DNA from 3 places in the Aliihoeflea sp. PC F10.4 genome. Region 3 is predicted to be linked to each of the others. Evidence: predicted binding sites of a transcription regulator. Region 3 holds the regulator's gene; each other region holds the start of a gene.
What was found. The regulator PhoB, encoded in region 3, activates phosphate uptake and scavenging genes when phosphate is short. The targets are predictions, from matches to a motif close to TGTCATNNANCTGTCAT.
Positions count from the first base shown of each region.

Region 1 (4,159 bases), 1.9 Mb from region 3:
CGGTCAGGCGGATCGAACCGAGCGGCACGGCGAAGTCCAGTTCGGGAACTTCAAGCTCGATCTCGACCTCGCCGATGCGCACCTCGCCGACGAAGGGATGCGTGCGCCCGAAGCCGCGCTGCGTCGAATAGGCGAGCGCCAGAAGAAAGCCCTCATCGCCGCGCGCCAGCGCCTGAAGCCGCGCGTCACGCTCCATCGGAAATTCCAGCGGCTCGCGGGTGATGTCCCCGGGCTTGTGATCGTCCGGCAGGACGCCGTCCGGCTCGATCAGCCCTTCACCGGCGAGGATCGCGGAGACGCGCATGACGTCTTCCCCCGGCTCCTCGCGTCGCTCCGGCTCGGCGACAGGCGCATCTGACGCAAGTTCGGGATCGAGCAGACGATGCGTGTAGTCGAAAGTCGGGCCAAGAAGCTGCCCGCCCGGAAAATCCTTGTAGGTGGCCGAGACGCGCCGCTCGACCAGCATCGCCTCGGTGTCGACCGGCTTCGTATAGCCGAAGCGGGGCAGGGTGGTGCGGTAGGCGCGCAGGAGAAAGATCGCCTCGATCATGTCACCGCGCGCCTGCTTGACGGCGAGTGCGGCAAGACCTTTGTCGTAAAGCGAGCCTTCAGCCATGACGCGGTCGACGGCGAGCGCGAGTTGCTCGACGATCTGGTCGAGACCGATGGCCGGTACGGAGCGGTCGCCCCGGCGACGGTCGGCAAGAAGGCGATGGGCGTTCGCGATGGCGGCTTCACCGCCCTTGACGGCAACATACATTGATCAAGCCTCCGTCGTTGAAATGCGGGTGGTGCGCGGAAGGCAGGCAATCGCATCGGGCGCGGCGAGGATCACATCGACCCCGCGCGGGAAACGCGCATTGTTTTGCTTCCACTGTTCGGCGAAATGGCGCGGCAGTGGATCGGGCGAAAGATGCGCGATCGTCTCGATGCCGGGGCCTTCGAGCAGGAGCGGGACGCCACCGTAAAGATTTTCGACCTGAAGGATCAGCGTCGTCGAGCGGTCGGGATAGTCCTGCGAGCCTTGCGCGAAATTATCGAGCGCGATCATCGTTGCCGGGTCGGCGATCAGCGCGAAATGGGCGTCGGCCGGCGTATGGGCGAGCGGCGCGCCGGTCTGGAAGGAGAGCCACGCCGAAACGGCCTCGACGCCCTTCAATTTCGGGTCGAGCCAGACGGGTGTATCGTGGTCGCAAAGCGTCAGCGCGATCGCGGCGGCGCTTGCGGAAAGCGGCGTCGGCGGTGTCGTTCCAGCGTGGATCACCTGCACCGTGCCCGGCTGCGCCATGGCGTCCATCACCGCGCGAAAAGCGGCCTGCGCGTCGAGGACGGGAGCGGAAAAGCCGCCTTCGATATGAATGCTGTCCATCAATCCTCTCCGCGAACCATGGTGAAGAAGTCGACCTTCGTGGCCGCTGTCTCGGCTTTTCGGCGCGTGGTCATCTCGCTTTGAGCCGCGCGAAGCGGCGCGAGGATCACGTTCTCGACCGTGTCGGCGTCGTCTGTGCGTTGAAGCAGCGCGTCGATAATGGCGGAAAGCTTCGCCTTTTCACCGTCGCGGCCAAGGGCGTAGGCATGGCCGATCTCGCCGGTGGAAAGGCGCACGCTTGCCCGCGTCACGGTCGCCTCCCCGACATTGAAAGGCGCACCGCCGCCGCCGATACGCCCACGTACCGTGACGAGGCCCGTTTCCGGGCCGCGCAGCATTTGCGCATCGCCGTCGAATTCCGCCTTCGCGAAATGGTTTGCGACATCGCCGGGCGAGGCGGATGTTAGAACCTGCATCGCTTCGCGGCGTATTTCGGAGGTTTTGGGCGCGTCGTTCGTTCGAGGCATCCGATTTCCTATTGGTATATTCGTATAGACAATTCAACAAATTCATACTACACCTATCGCCAGCAGATGACAGCCCGATGACAGGGCCGGAAAAGGACGAACCGTTGACGATAAGAACTGCCAGCCTCGATCGTGGTGGGGGCGTCGCTCTTTGGCGGCAAATTGCCGACGAGCTGCGCCGGGATATCGTCGATGAAGTGCTGACCGAGGGGGCACGCCTGCCGCCGGAACTCGCTCTGTCGGAGCGTTTTTCGGTCAACCGTCACACCGTGCGCGCAGCCATCGCTGCGCTGACCACGGAGGGGGTTCTGCAGGCGGAGCAGGGGCGCGGCACGTTCGTGCGCCGGGCACCGCGCATTTCATACTCGCTTGGGCGGCGTACCCGTTTTTCGGCCAATCTTGAAGGGCAGGCGCGTGAGACGCGCCGTCGCCTTCTGGCTCACGCACTGGTGGCAGCCGATGCGCGCGTTGCCGAGGCGCTGGACCTCGATGAAGGTGCCGAGGTCATCCGGCTCGACCTTGTGGCCGAGGCGGACAGGATACCCATCTCGCGCAGCACGGCTTGGTTCGACGCAGAGCGTTTTCCCGACATGGTCGACGAATTTCGAAAGGCGAGCTCGATTACCGCCGCCTTCGCAGCGCAGGGGGTAAGCGACTACACAAGGCGCTTCACGACCGTCTCGGCCCGGCATGCCGACCCGAAAATCGTCGAGGAACTTGGCCTGTCGCCCGGCGCCATCGTGCTTGCCACACTGGCGATCGACGAAGATGCAAACGGGCGCGCGATCGAATTTGCGCAGACGCTCTTCGCAGCCGACCGCGTGGATCTGGTGGTCGGCTAGTTGCCCATCACCGTGCCTTCGCGGCGTTTGTCGGCCGCACCGATCAGCCCGTCTTCGGTGATCGAAATGACATGCAGGCCGGAATTGAGATTGGTGACGTTCACATCGTGTCCGAGCGCCGCGAGCCCTTCGGCAAAGGCTTCGGCCCCTTCGCCTTCCTCGACATTGGTGCGCCCGTTGAGGTTGGTCACATGCGGAAGGTCGATCGCGTCCTGCGGGTCCATGCCCCAGTCGAGCATCGAGACCAGCGAAAGCGCCGTATAGTCGATGATCGCCGCGCCGCCGGGGCTGCCGGTCAGAAGGATCGGCGCGCCGTCCTCGAAGACGATTGTCGGTGCCATCGACGAGCGCGGGCGCTTACCCGGTTCGACCCGGTTGGCGACCGGCACGCCGTTGTCATCGGCGGTGAAGGAGAAGTCGGTCAGCTCGTTGTTGAGCAGGAAGCCGCGCGTCATGACACGGTTGCCGAAGCCGCTTTCGATCGTCGTCGTGGCCGAAATTGCGTTCCCGTCACCATCGACGATGACGAAATGTGACGTTCCCGCGCGCGGACGTTCGCTGTCCGGCGCAAGCGACGCCCTGTCCCAGCCGGGCGGAACGCCGGGCTCGGCGGTGCCCATGTCGGCGTCGGGATCGATCAGCGAACTGCGCTCCTCCAGATAACCAGCGTCGAGATAGGCATCGGGAATGTCCACGAAATCGCCGTCGCCGAGATAAAGGCCGCGATCGGCGAAGGCGAGCCGCGAGGCTTCGGCAAACAGATGACGGAATTCGACGCCGTCTTCCATCGAGGAAAGGTCGAAGGGTTCGAGGATGCCGAGAATCTGGCCGACGGTCAGTGCACCGGAAGAGGGGGGCCCCATGCCGCAGACGTCATAGGAGCGGTATTCCGTGCAGACCGGATCGCGATGCACAACCTCATACGCCTCGAAATCCTCCATGGTGAGGATGCCCGGATTGATGTTGGTGTTGAGTGCGGAAACGATGTCTTCGGCGATCTCGCCGGTATAGAAAGGTGCGGAACCTTCTTGGGCAAAGAGCTTCAGGGTGTCGGCATAGGGCTGGTTGGTCAGCGTCGAGCCTTCGGCGATCGGCTGGCCTTCGGGAAGGAAATAGTCGGCGGTCTGCACGAAAGTGTCGAGATCGTCCGTTCCGGCGACCGCGTCAGCGAGGCGCTGCGTGACGGTGAAGCCGGCTTCGGCCGTGTCGATCGCGGGCTGGAGAAGATCTGCCCATTCTTTCCGGCCGTGATCGCGGTGGAGCGTTTCGAGCAGCATGGGCGTGCCGGGCACACCGGCCGAACGCCCGCCGAGAACGGCCTCGGCAAACGCCAGTGGCTCGCCGTTTTCGCCCAGCCAGTAATCGCCATCGGCCGCCAGAGGCGCCTTCTCGCGCGCATCGTAGGTCGAAAGCGTGGCAGACGCTGCGTCCCAATAAAGGACGAAAGCGCCGCCGCCCAAGCCAGAGCTTTGCGGCTCGAC
Region 1 is NZ_JBTSWH010000001.1:2,371,744-2,375,902, reverse strand. Features, by position in the region: gene ACX82Z_RS12105 (carbon-phosphorus lyase complex subunit) at 1-760, opposite strand, end outside; gene phnH (phosphonate C-P lyase system protein PhnH) at 764-1,369, opposite strand; gene phnG (phosphonate C-P lyase system protein PhnG) at 1,369-1,836, opposite strand; gene phnF (phosphonate metabolism transcriptional regulator PhnF) at 1,941-2,678, shown strand; gene ggt (gamma-glutamyltransferase) at 2,675-4,159, opposite strand, start outside.
Region 1: a site for PhoB is predicted at 1,903-1,919, ahead of phnF (phosphonate metabolism transcriptional regulator PhnF). Genes of this name have one in related genera too.

Region 2 (4,159 bases), 3.7 Mb from region 3:
GTATCATCGTCCTTATCGTATCTGCTCTCCGAGCGCACGCCAAACAGTGACATTCGAAATGGCAGCTATTCACAGCTGTAGTCCCGAAGCTGCCGGTCTGCTTCCCACCCCATTGCGGCCCGACAACGGCTTTAACTTTGTTATATAATAGGCAAATGTCGGCCTATGAAATTTCTTCGCAAACTTCTCCGCGGTCTGCTTCGCTGGATAGGCGGATCTGTTATCTGGATCATCGCCGGTCTCGGAGCATTGCTTACCCTCGTCGGCGCCAGTGACCTCTATTTCGGAGAGTTTCAAACCAGCAGCTTGTATTTTCTGATAGGCGGGCTGGTAACGGTGATCGGCAGTGCCATTGTTCACAACAAGCTGACAGGCATCTAGCCAAACACGGTCGATGTGATGACTGACCGTAAAATAAAACTTATCCACCCTCCCCAAGCCGTCCCCCATACTACTCCCGCTTCGTCCACGGGAACGCCGATCATGACGGTGGTTGCGCGGGGCGGGTCGGCACCTCCGCCCTGCCTTCGTAAGGCAGGTCCGGGGCGGCCGCATCGAGGCTCACCTCCTGGCATTACGGCCGGGATGTGCTTGTGAAGCACGCAAGCCTGATCTGACGGTCAGGTGCAGAGGAGCGGATGCGGACAGGAAAAATGCCGGACGGGCGGTGGAAACGCCGCATATCAATAAAAAAGATGAGCGACGCTTCCGCCGCCCGTCTTCCCGGTTCTTTGACATGCCCCGGCCTCGGCGCGGGACCGTATCTGCACGCGCAGACGATGCGCGCAATAGGCGAATGTGCCGCCGCGCATGACGCGCGACGGCACATTTCGTTTTCTAGCGAGCCGCGAGGAAGTCGGCGACTTCGAGCAGGATGAACTCGTTGTCGGCGGCTGTGCCAATCTGGCGTCCGCCCGAGAAGGGCAGATTGTTGTCGTTGGCGACGATGATGTGCGTGTCGTCGACGGCGATCACGTCCTCGATGGTGAAGAACGGGAAGGTGAACTTGCCCGACAGGTCACGGTCGGCCTGCGTCTCGACGATGGCCTTGTTGTCCGGGTCCTGAACATCCATCAGGTCGATCGAGCCGATGCGCCGGATATAGCCTTCCTCGTCCACGCTGGCCGTGTCGACCAGAACGATGTTCTTCACCTTGGCAGGCAGCGGATAGCAGGCCGACATGTCGTCGCCCGCACATTCGAGGCTCGGATCACCCTCGCCATTGTCGCGCTCGACGACAAGCGCGCGTGTGTCGTCGATGAAGTTGAAGTCGCCGATCGCGGTCGCGCCCTCGGCCAGCCTGAAGCGATAGCTGTCGCCGGTCCAGTCGGCCGCTTGCGTGTCGAACGTCATCACGCGCAGGAAATCGCCTTCCGGCTGGCCGTCTTCTCCGAGGAGTGGCTTTTCCAGCATGCCCCACAAAAGATCGGCTCCCGGCTGAAGCGCCATGCCTTCATAGCCACCCGAGCGCTGCACACGAAAATCCTTGCCGGCGACGGCGGGAACGACGACGCCCGGCGTGTCGGGGCCGCGCAGCGCCTCGCCGTCGAGCATGGTTTGATGAACGCTGATGATGCGCCCATCCAGCGTCGCACGGATGATATAGGGGCCGAATTCCTCGCCGATCCAGACTTCGCCGTTCAGCACCTGGATGCTTTCGGGATCGAAGTCCGCGCCGGTCAGATAGCGGCTTTCGGTGGCTTCATAGGCGATGCGGAACGGAACCTTGCGGTCGGGATCGCGCAGGAAGACGCTTTCGACCCGCTCGACTTCGCCCGTGTCGAAATTCGGGTTCATGCGGTGGAAAAACAGGAGCGCGTCCGGGCTGTTGATCTTCGAGCCGAACCCGTTGTCGGTCAGAACATAGATGCTGCCGTCTTCGGCGCGGTTCATGGCAAAGCCCGACATGCCCTGCACGGGCTGGCCGAGGAACGGCAGCGAAATCCCGGTCGGATGGCTGCCATAGGCCGCGCCGACATCGCCCATGACCGACATGGGTTCGTCATTGCGAGCCTTGCCGGTGAATTTTCCGGAGGTCCACGCGTCGCGCGGCGCGTCTGCCGGCGGAGCGATCAGCGTGTGGGCGGGCAGCAGCGCGTGACCTGCCAGCGTAGCTGGAAAGACCTCTTCAGCCTGCGCGGAAGCGGCAAGGCCACAAAGTGCGGCGGACGCGAGAAGGGTTCTGATCATCGAGGTGGTTCTTTCGGTTGGTGAGAACCCGCTCGCGTTACCCGCGCTGTGTTACAGGCCGCCGACAAAGGGATGAACGTTTGACGACGATCCCCCCTCTTTGAACATGACAGTTTCACGACAGCCGGCTCAACCCGTTCTTAAACGGTCTTCTTTATCGTCATCTCAAGATGGCGAAGGCCACGGGGCGGCGGACAATGAAATTGCATGCGATTCAAAAGCACAACGAACAAGTCTATCTCATCATTCAGTTTTTCCTGATCGCCGCCTTCGCCTCCGCGGTCTATGTCCTGATGGTGTCGGAGCGCGGCGAGGTGGCCGGATGGCTGGCGCTTGTAGGTGTGGTCGCCACTCTGGGCGGCGCGATCACCATGAGCTATCTGCGCCGTTCTCTGGCCCTTCGCCTCCAGATGGCGCTGGTCGCGGAGGAAGACCAGCATCGCCTTATGTCCGTCGATGTGGGAACGAATGCATTCAGCCGTCGCCATTTCCTTGATGCGCTCAAGGACGCGCTTGGCAAGCCGCTCGAACCGCGCCCCGCGACACTGCTTTTGATCGACCTCGACCATTTCAAGCATCTGAACGACAGTTTCGGCCACCATTGCGGCGACTGGGCGCTGCGCCATCTCGTGGCGACAATCGAGGCCGAAATACCCCACGCAATCATCGGGCGGCTGGGCGGCGACGAGTTCGGCGTGCTCGTTCCCGGCAATGATGTGCAGGAGGCACAGGCGGCCGCCGAACGGCTCATCACCGGGCTCCGCGGCGGTATGTCCTATGAGGGAAAGTCGATCGCGCTTTCCGCGTCCGTGGGCATCGCCGCCTGCCCCGATCACGCATCGGATGCCGGGGAGCTCATGGCCGTCGCTGATCTGGCACTCTATGAAAGCAAGCGTGCAGGACGCAGTCGCGTCACGCTGTTCGACACTGACATGGTCGCCGACCGCCGGCGAAACCGGTCGCTGGAGCGCGAATTGCGCGCCGCGATCTATCTCAACGAATTGCGTCTCGAGTATCAACCCGTCGTCAATGCCGACCGCTCGATCTTCGCCGTCGAGGCTCTGGTGCGTTGGCAACATCCCGTGCGCGGCATGATCCCACCATCCGAATTTATTCCGCTCGCCGAACAATCCTCTTTGATCGACATGGTCGGCACATGGGTCTTTCAGCGCGCCTGCATGGATATCGCGCATATGCCCGACCTGCGCATCAGCATCAACGTCTCGGGCGAGCAGCTGAAGCGCGACGACATCGTCGCCAATTTCGAGAACATCCTGAAGACGACCGGACGCAGGGCAGACCAGTTTGTTCTGGAGATCACCGAGACGGTGGCGATGTCCACGCGCTCGGACATCGTGCAGCGGATATCGAAGCTGCAGTCGATGGGCTTCCGGGTCGCACTGGACGACTTCGGAACCGGTCATTGCGGCTTTCGCTATCTGCAAAAGCTGCCGATCAATTCCATCAAGATCGACCGCAGCTACATCGCCACGCTGGAAAGCGATCCGGTCGCGCAGATATTCGTTTCGGCCCTGACCCAGATAGCCCGAATCCAGTCCATCACAGTGGTCGCTGAAGGCATAGAGACGGAAGAGCAGTTCGCGCTCGCCCGCGCATCGGGCTGCAACCGCTTTCAGGGCTATTTCTTCGGCCGCCCGGCACCGTATGAGCGGCTTTTCGGAACGCCGGTGTCATCGACTGTCACCGAGCCGGAACTGAGCGCGGCGTGACAATCACGCCAGCCTGTTAGAAACGATAGGTCATCCCCACGACCGGCCCCTGCAAGGTCGTGTCGAACAAGTATCCGTCCCTGTCGTATTTCACGTCGGTGATCTTGTACCCGGCAGATACGGAAAGATGGTCGGAAAACGCGTAATTGGCCGTCGCGAGCGCCTGCCATGTGCGTTCGGAACCGGCTCCGAACCCGCCGACATCGACGGAACCCTGCACGGAGAATTTCGGACTGATG
Region 2 is NZ_JBTSWH010000001.1:594,597-598,755, reverse strand. Features, by position in the region: gene ACX82Z_RS02910 (hypothetical protein) at 1-7, opposite strand, end outside; gene ACX82Z_RS02905 (hypothetical protein) at 70-429, opposite strand; gene ACX82Z_RS02900 (esterase-like activity of phytase family protein) at 838-2,190, opposite strand; gene ACX82Z_RS02895 (putative bifunctional diguanylate cyclase/phosphodiesterase) at 2,388-3,920, shown strand; gene ACX82Z_RS02890 (hypothetical protein) at 3,937-4,159, opposite strand, start outside.
Region 2: a site for PhoB is predicted at 2,297-2,313, ahead of ACX82Z_RS02900 (esterase-like activity of phytase family protein). Genes of this name have one in related genera too.

Region 3 (4,159 bases):
GGCGCGTTCATGGGTTCGCTCTACATGATGCTGGTGGTGATCGTGCTCGCCGTGCCGATCGGCGTCGCCAGCGCGATCTATCTGGAAGAGTTCGCCCCGAAGAACCGCCTGACCGACGTCATCGAGGTCAACATCAACAATCTGGCGGCGGTGCCATCCATCGTGTTCGGCCTTCTGGGCGCGGCGGTCTTCATCAATTATTTCCGCCTGCCGCTTTCCGCACCCATCGTCGGCGGTCTCGTTTTGACGCTGATGACGCTGCCCACCATCATCATCGCGACACGCTCGGCGTTGCGCGCCGTGCCGCCGTCGCTGAGGCAGGCCGCGCTCGGTCTCGGCGCGTCGAAGACGCAGACCGTCTTCCACCACGTTCTGCCCGTTACCTATCCGGGCATCCTGACCGCCACGATCATCGGTGTGGCGCAGGCGCTGGGAGAGACCGCACCGCTGCTTCTCATCGGCATGAACGCTTTCGTCGCCTCCATCCCCGGTTCGCCTTTCGACCAGTCCACCGCCCTGCCGGTCCAGATCTATCTTTGGCAGGGTAACGAGAACCGCAATTTCTTCGAGGCGCGCACATCGGCCGCAATTATCGTGCTTCTGGCGCTCATGATCAGCCTGAATGCGATCGCCATCTTCCTTCGCAGCCGACTGGAGCGCCGCAAATGACCAACATCGCCAAATCGGAGAACACCGACATGAACATGTCTTCCGGTGCCATCGTCGACGCCGCCAACGCTTCCAGGAACCAGAAAGCTGCAAAAGCGCGCGTGACGGCGCAGAACGTCAATGTCTTCTACGGACAGAAGCAGGCGCTGTTCGACGTCTCAGTCAACGTGCCCGACCGCTCCGTCATCGCGTTCATCGGTCCTTCGGGTTGCGGCAAGTCGACCTTCCTTCGCTGCCTCAACCGCATGAACGACACGATCGAGGGTTGTCGCGTCGAAGGCGACATCAAGCTCGACGGGCAGGACGTCTACGATCCGAAGATCGACGTGGTGGAACTGCGCGCCCGCGTCGGCATGGTGTTCCAGAAACCGAACCCGTTCCCGAAGTCGATCTTCGAGAATGTCGCGTACGGTCCAAAAATCCACGGCCTTGCTTCCAACAAAAGCGAACTGGAAGAAATCGTCGTCACCAGCCTGAAGAAGGCGAGCCTCTTCGAGGAGGTGAAGGACCGTCTGCACGAGCCGGGCACGGGACTTTCGGGCGGCCAGCAGCAGCGCCTGTGCATCGCGCGCGCCATCGCGGTCTCGCCGGAAGTGATCCTGATGGACGAGCCGTGCTCCGCGCTCGATCCGATCGCGACCGCCAAGATCGAGGAACTGATCGACGAGTTGCGCGCCAATTACACGATCGCGATCGTGACGCACTCGATGCAGCAGGCGGCTCGCGTGTCGCAGCGCACGGCGTTCTTCCATCTGGGCCTGCTCGTCGAGGAAGGGCCGACGGAAGCGATCTTCACCGCGCCGAACGACAAGCGCACGCAGGACTACGTCACCGGCCGCTTCGGCTGACCGGACGGGGAGAGGGCAGGACCATGGGTGGACATATCGTAGCCTCCTTCGACGAGGAACTCGGCGAGATCGACCGGCTGATCCGCGAAATGGGCGATCTGGCGCAAAGCATGGTGTCTGCGGCGACGAAATCGCTGCTCGACAACGATGTCGCGCTCGCCCAGCGCGTCATATCCGACGATATGTCGATGGACGACCGACAGCGCCAGATCGACGAACGGGCCATCACGCTGATCGCCAAGCGTCAGCCGATGGCGCAGGATCTGCGTGCTGTGGTCGCCGCTATCCGCATGGCGAGCGATCTCGAGCGTATCGGCGATCTTGCGAAGAACATCGCAAAGCGCGTCAACGCGGTCGGTTCGGGCGTCATGCAGCGCAAGTTGTCCCATTCCATCGATACGATGGCCGGGCTGGTGCGCGCGCAACTGGCTGGCGTCATTGAAAACTATGTCGGGCGCAACGCCGACGTGCTTGTCGATCTGCGGGCGGACGACGAGCATATCGACGTTCATTACACGGCCGTCTTTCGCGAACTTCTGACCTACATGATGGAAGACCCGCGCAACATCACGCCCTGCACGCATCTTCTGTTCTGCGCCAAGAATCTGGAGCGCATCGGCGACCACGCGACGAATATCGCCGAAAACGCCTATTACATGATGGTCGGCAAGCAATTGCCGGTCCATCGCCCCAAGCTCGACGAGACATCGATCTCGGGTGATCCGCGATGATGGCACCGAAGATCATGGTGGTGGAGGACGAGGAGGCGCTGGGCGTTCTTATCCGCTATAATCTCGAAGCCGAAGGTTATCAGGTCGAGACGATCATGCGCGGGGACGACGCCGAAATCCGGCTTCAGGAAACGGTGCCCGATCTTCTCGTTCTCGACTGGATGGTGCCGGCGGTTTCCGGCATCGAACTTTGCCGCCGGCTGCGGATGCGACCCGAGACGGAGCGCTTGCCGATCATCATGCTGACGGCGCGCGGCGAAGAGAGCGACCGGGTGAGAGGGCTTTCGACCGGCGCGGACGACTATCTGGTCAAGCCGTTCTCGACGCCCGAATTCGTCGCCCGCGTGCGCGCGCTTTTGCGCCGGGCAAAGCCGGAAGTGCTTTCAAGTGTGCTCAAGGTCGGCGACATCGTGCTCGACCGCGAAGCGCATCGCACCTATCGCGGCCCGCATGAAGTTCATCTGGGGCCGACCGAATTCCGGCTGCTCGAATTCCTGATGCAGCATCCCGGCCGCGTATTCTCGCGCGGGCATCTGCTCGACAGTGTCTGGGGTGAGACGAACTATATCGACGAGCGAACGGTCGACGTTCATGTCGGCCGCCTGCGCAAGGCGATCAATCCGAACGGAGCGCCGGACGTGATCCGCACGATCCGCGGCGCAGGCTATTCGATCAACGAAAGCTGACCTGTTTCAGGCCGGAAGCTGCTCTACCCTGCCGTTTCCTGCATGGCGTTGACGTAGCCCGGCGCGAACAGCTCGTTGTCTACGGCCTCAAGCGCCTTGCGTGCGCAACCCTCCCGTATCAGCGGCATTTCGTCGGCTTCCAGATCGAACGAGATCACCGCGTCGTGCTGGCCGCCAGCAGTCTGTGCGATCGCCTCGCGGATCGCCGGTTCCATGATGTCGAAAGCGTGCGTTCCCGGCCCCACGACCGCAACGGGAGCAGGGTCGATCAGCGCGAAGAGAGACCCAAGCCCATATCCCAGCGCTTCGCCCGCCCGCATGAAGGCCTCGCGCGCCGGGCCGTCTTTTTGCCGTGCCTCGCCTGCAAGCTGCAACATGGTCTCGCGATCGACATCCGCATCGGGTTCGCACTCGTCCTCCTGGCCTTTCGATGCGCGAAGGATCGCATAGTTTCCCGCATAAGCCTCGACGCAGCCATGGCGGCCGCATCTGCACAAGGCCCCGTGCGGCTTGTAGACCATGTGGCCGAATTCCCCGCCCGACGAATAGGCGCCGGTGAAAAGCTCGCCGCGCAGAACAAGACCCATGCCGATGCCGTTCGACAGGAGGATCGTCACGAAATTGTCCCGATACCGTTCCGGCTCGCGGGCCCGCAGCGCAAGCGCGATCATGTTGCAGTCGTTCTGCACGGTGACGGGGAAGCCGAACCTGGTTTCGATGAAATCGGCGAAGGCGATGCCGCTATGCGGCGTAATCGGTGTCCACAAGAGCGTCCGCCCGCCCGAATCGATGATGCCCTGAATGGCCATCGTCATGCGCATGATTTCCGATGGATCGCGCGCGGCGTCGCCAAGCACGCCCTTGATGATCGTGGATACGGCCTCGATCAATTCCTCGCGGGACGCCGTCAGCGTCGACAGGCGTTCATGTCGCTCGCACACGGTGCGGCCCGCATAGTCGATCACGCTCGCCGAAAGCGTGTTGAGAAGCAGAACGACCGCGAGCACCGTTCCCGCGCGAGGTTCCAGTTCCAGCGAGACCTGCGGACGCCCGCGCCGAACCAGTTCCCCGCCCGAGCCCTTTGCCTGCCGCAGAACGCCTTCGGCGATCAGGTCGGAGGCGATGGCGGAAATCGTCGAATGGCTGAGCCCGGTGCGGGTCGCAAGTTCGGTGCGGGAAGGCTGTCCGTCCCGGCGAACGGCTGCAATCACAAGGGCGCGGTTGC
Region 3 is NZ_JBTSWH010000001.1:4,284,823-4,288,981, forward strand. Features, by position in the region: gene pstA (phosphate ABC transporter permease PstA) at 1-669, shown strand, start outside; gene pstB (phosphate ABC transporter ATP-binding protein PstB) at 705-1,517, shown strand; gene phoU (phosphate signaling complex protein PhoU) at 1,541-2,248, shown strand; gene phoB (phosphate regulon transcriptional regulator PhoB) at 2,248-2,934, shown strand; gene ACX82Z_RS21540 (ROK family transcriptional regulator) at 2,958-4,159, opposite strand, start outside.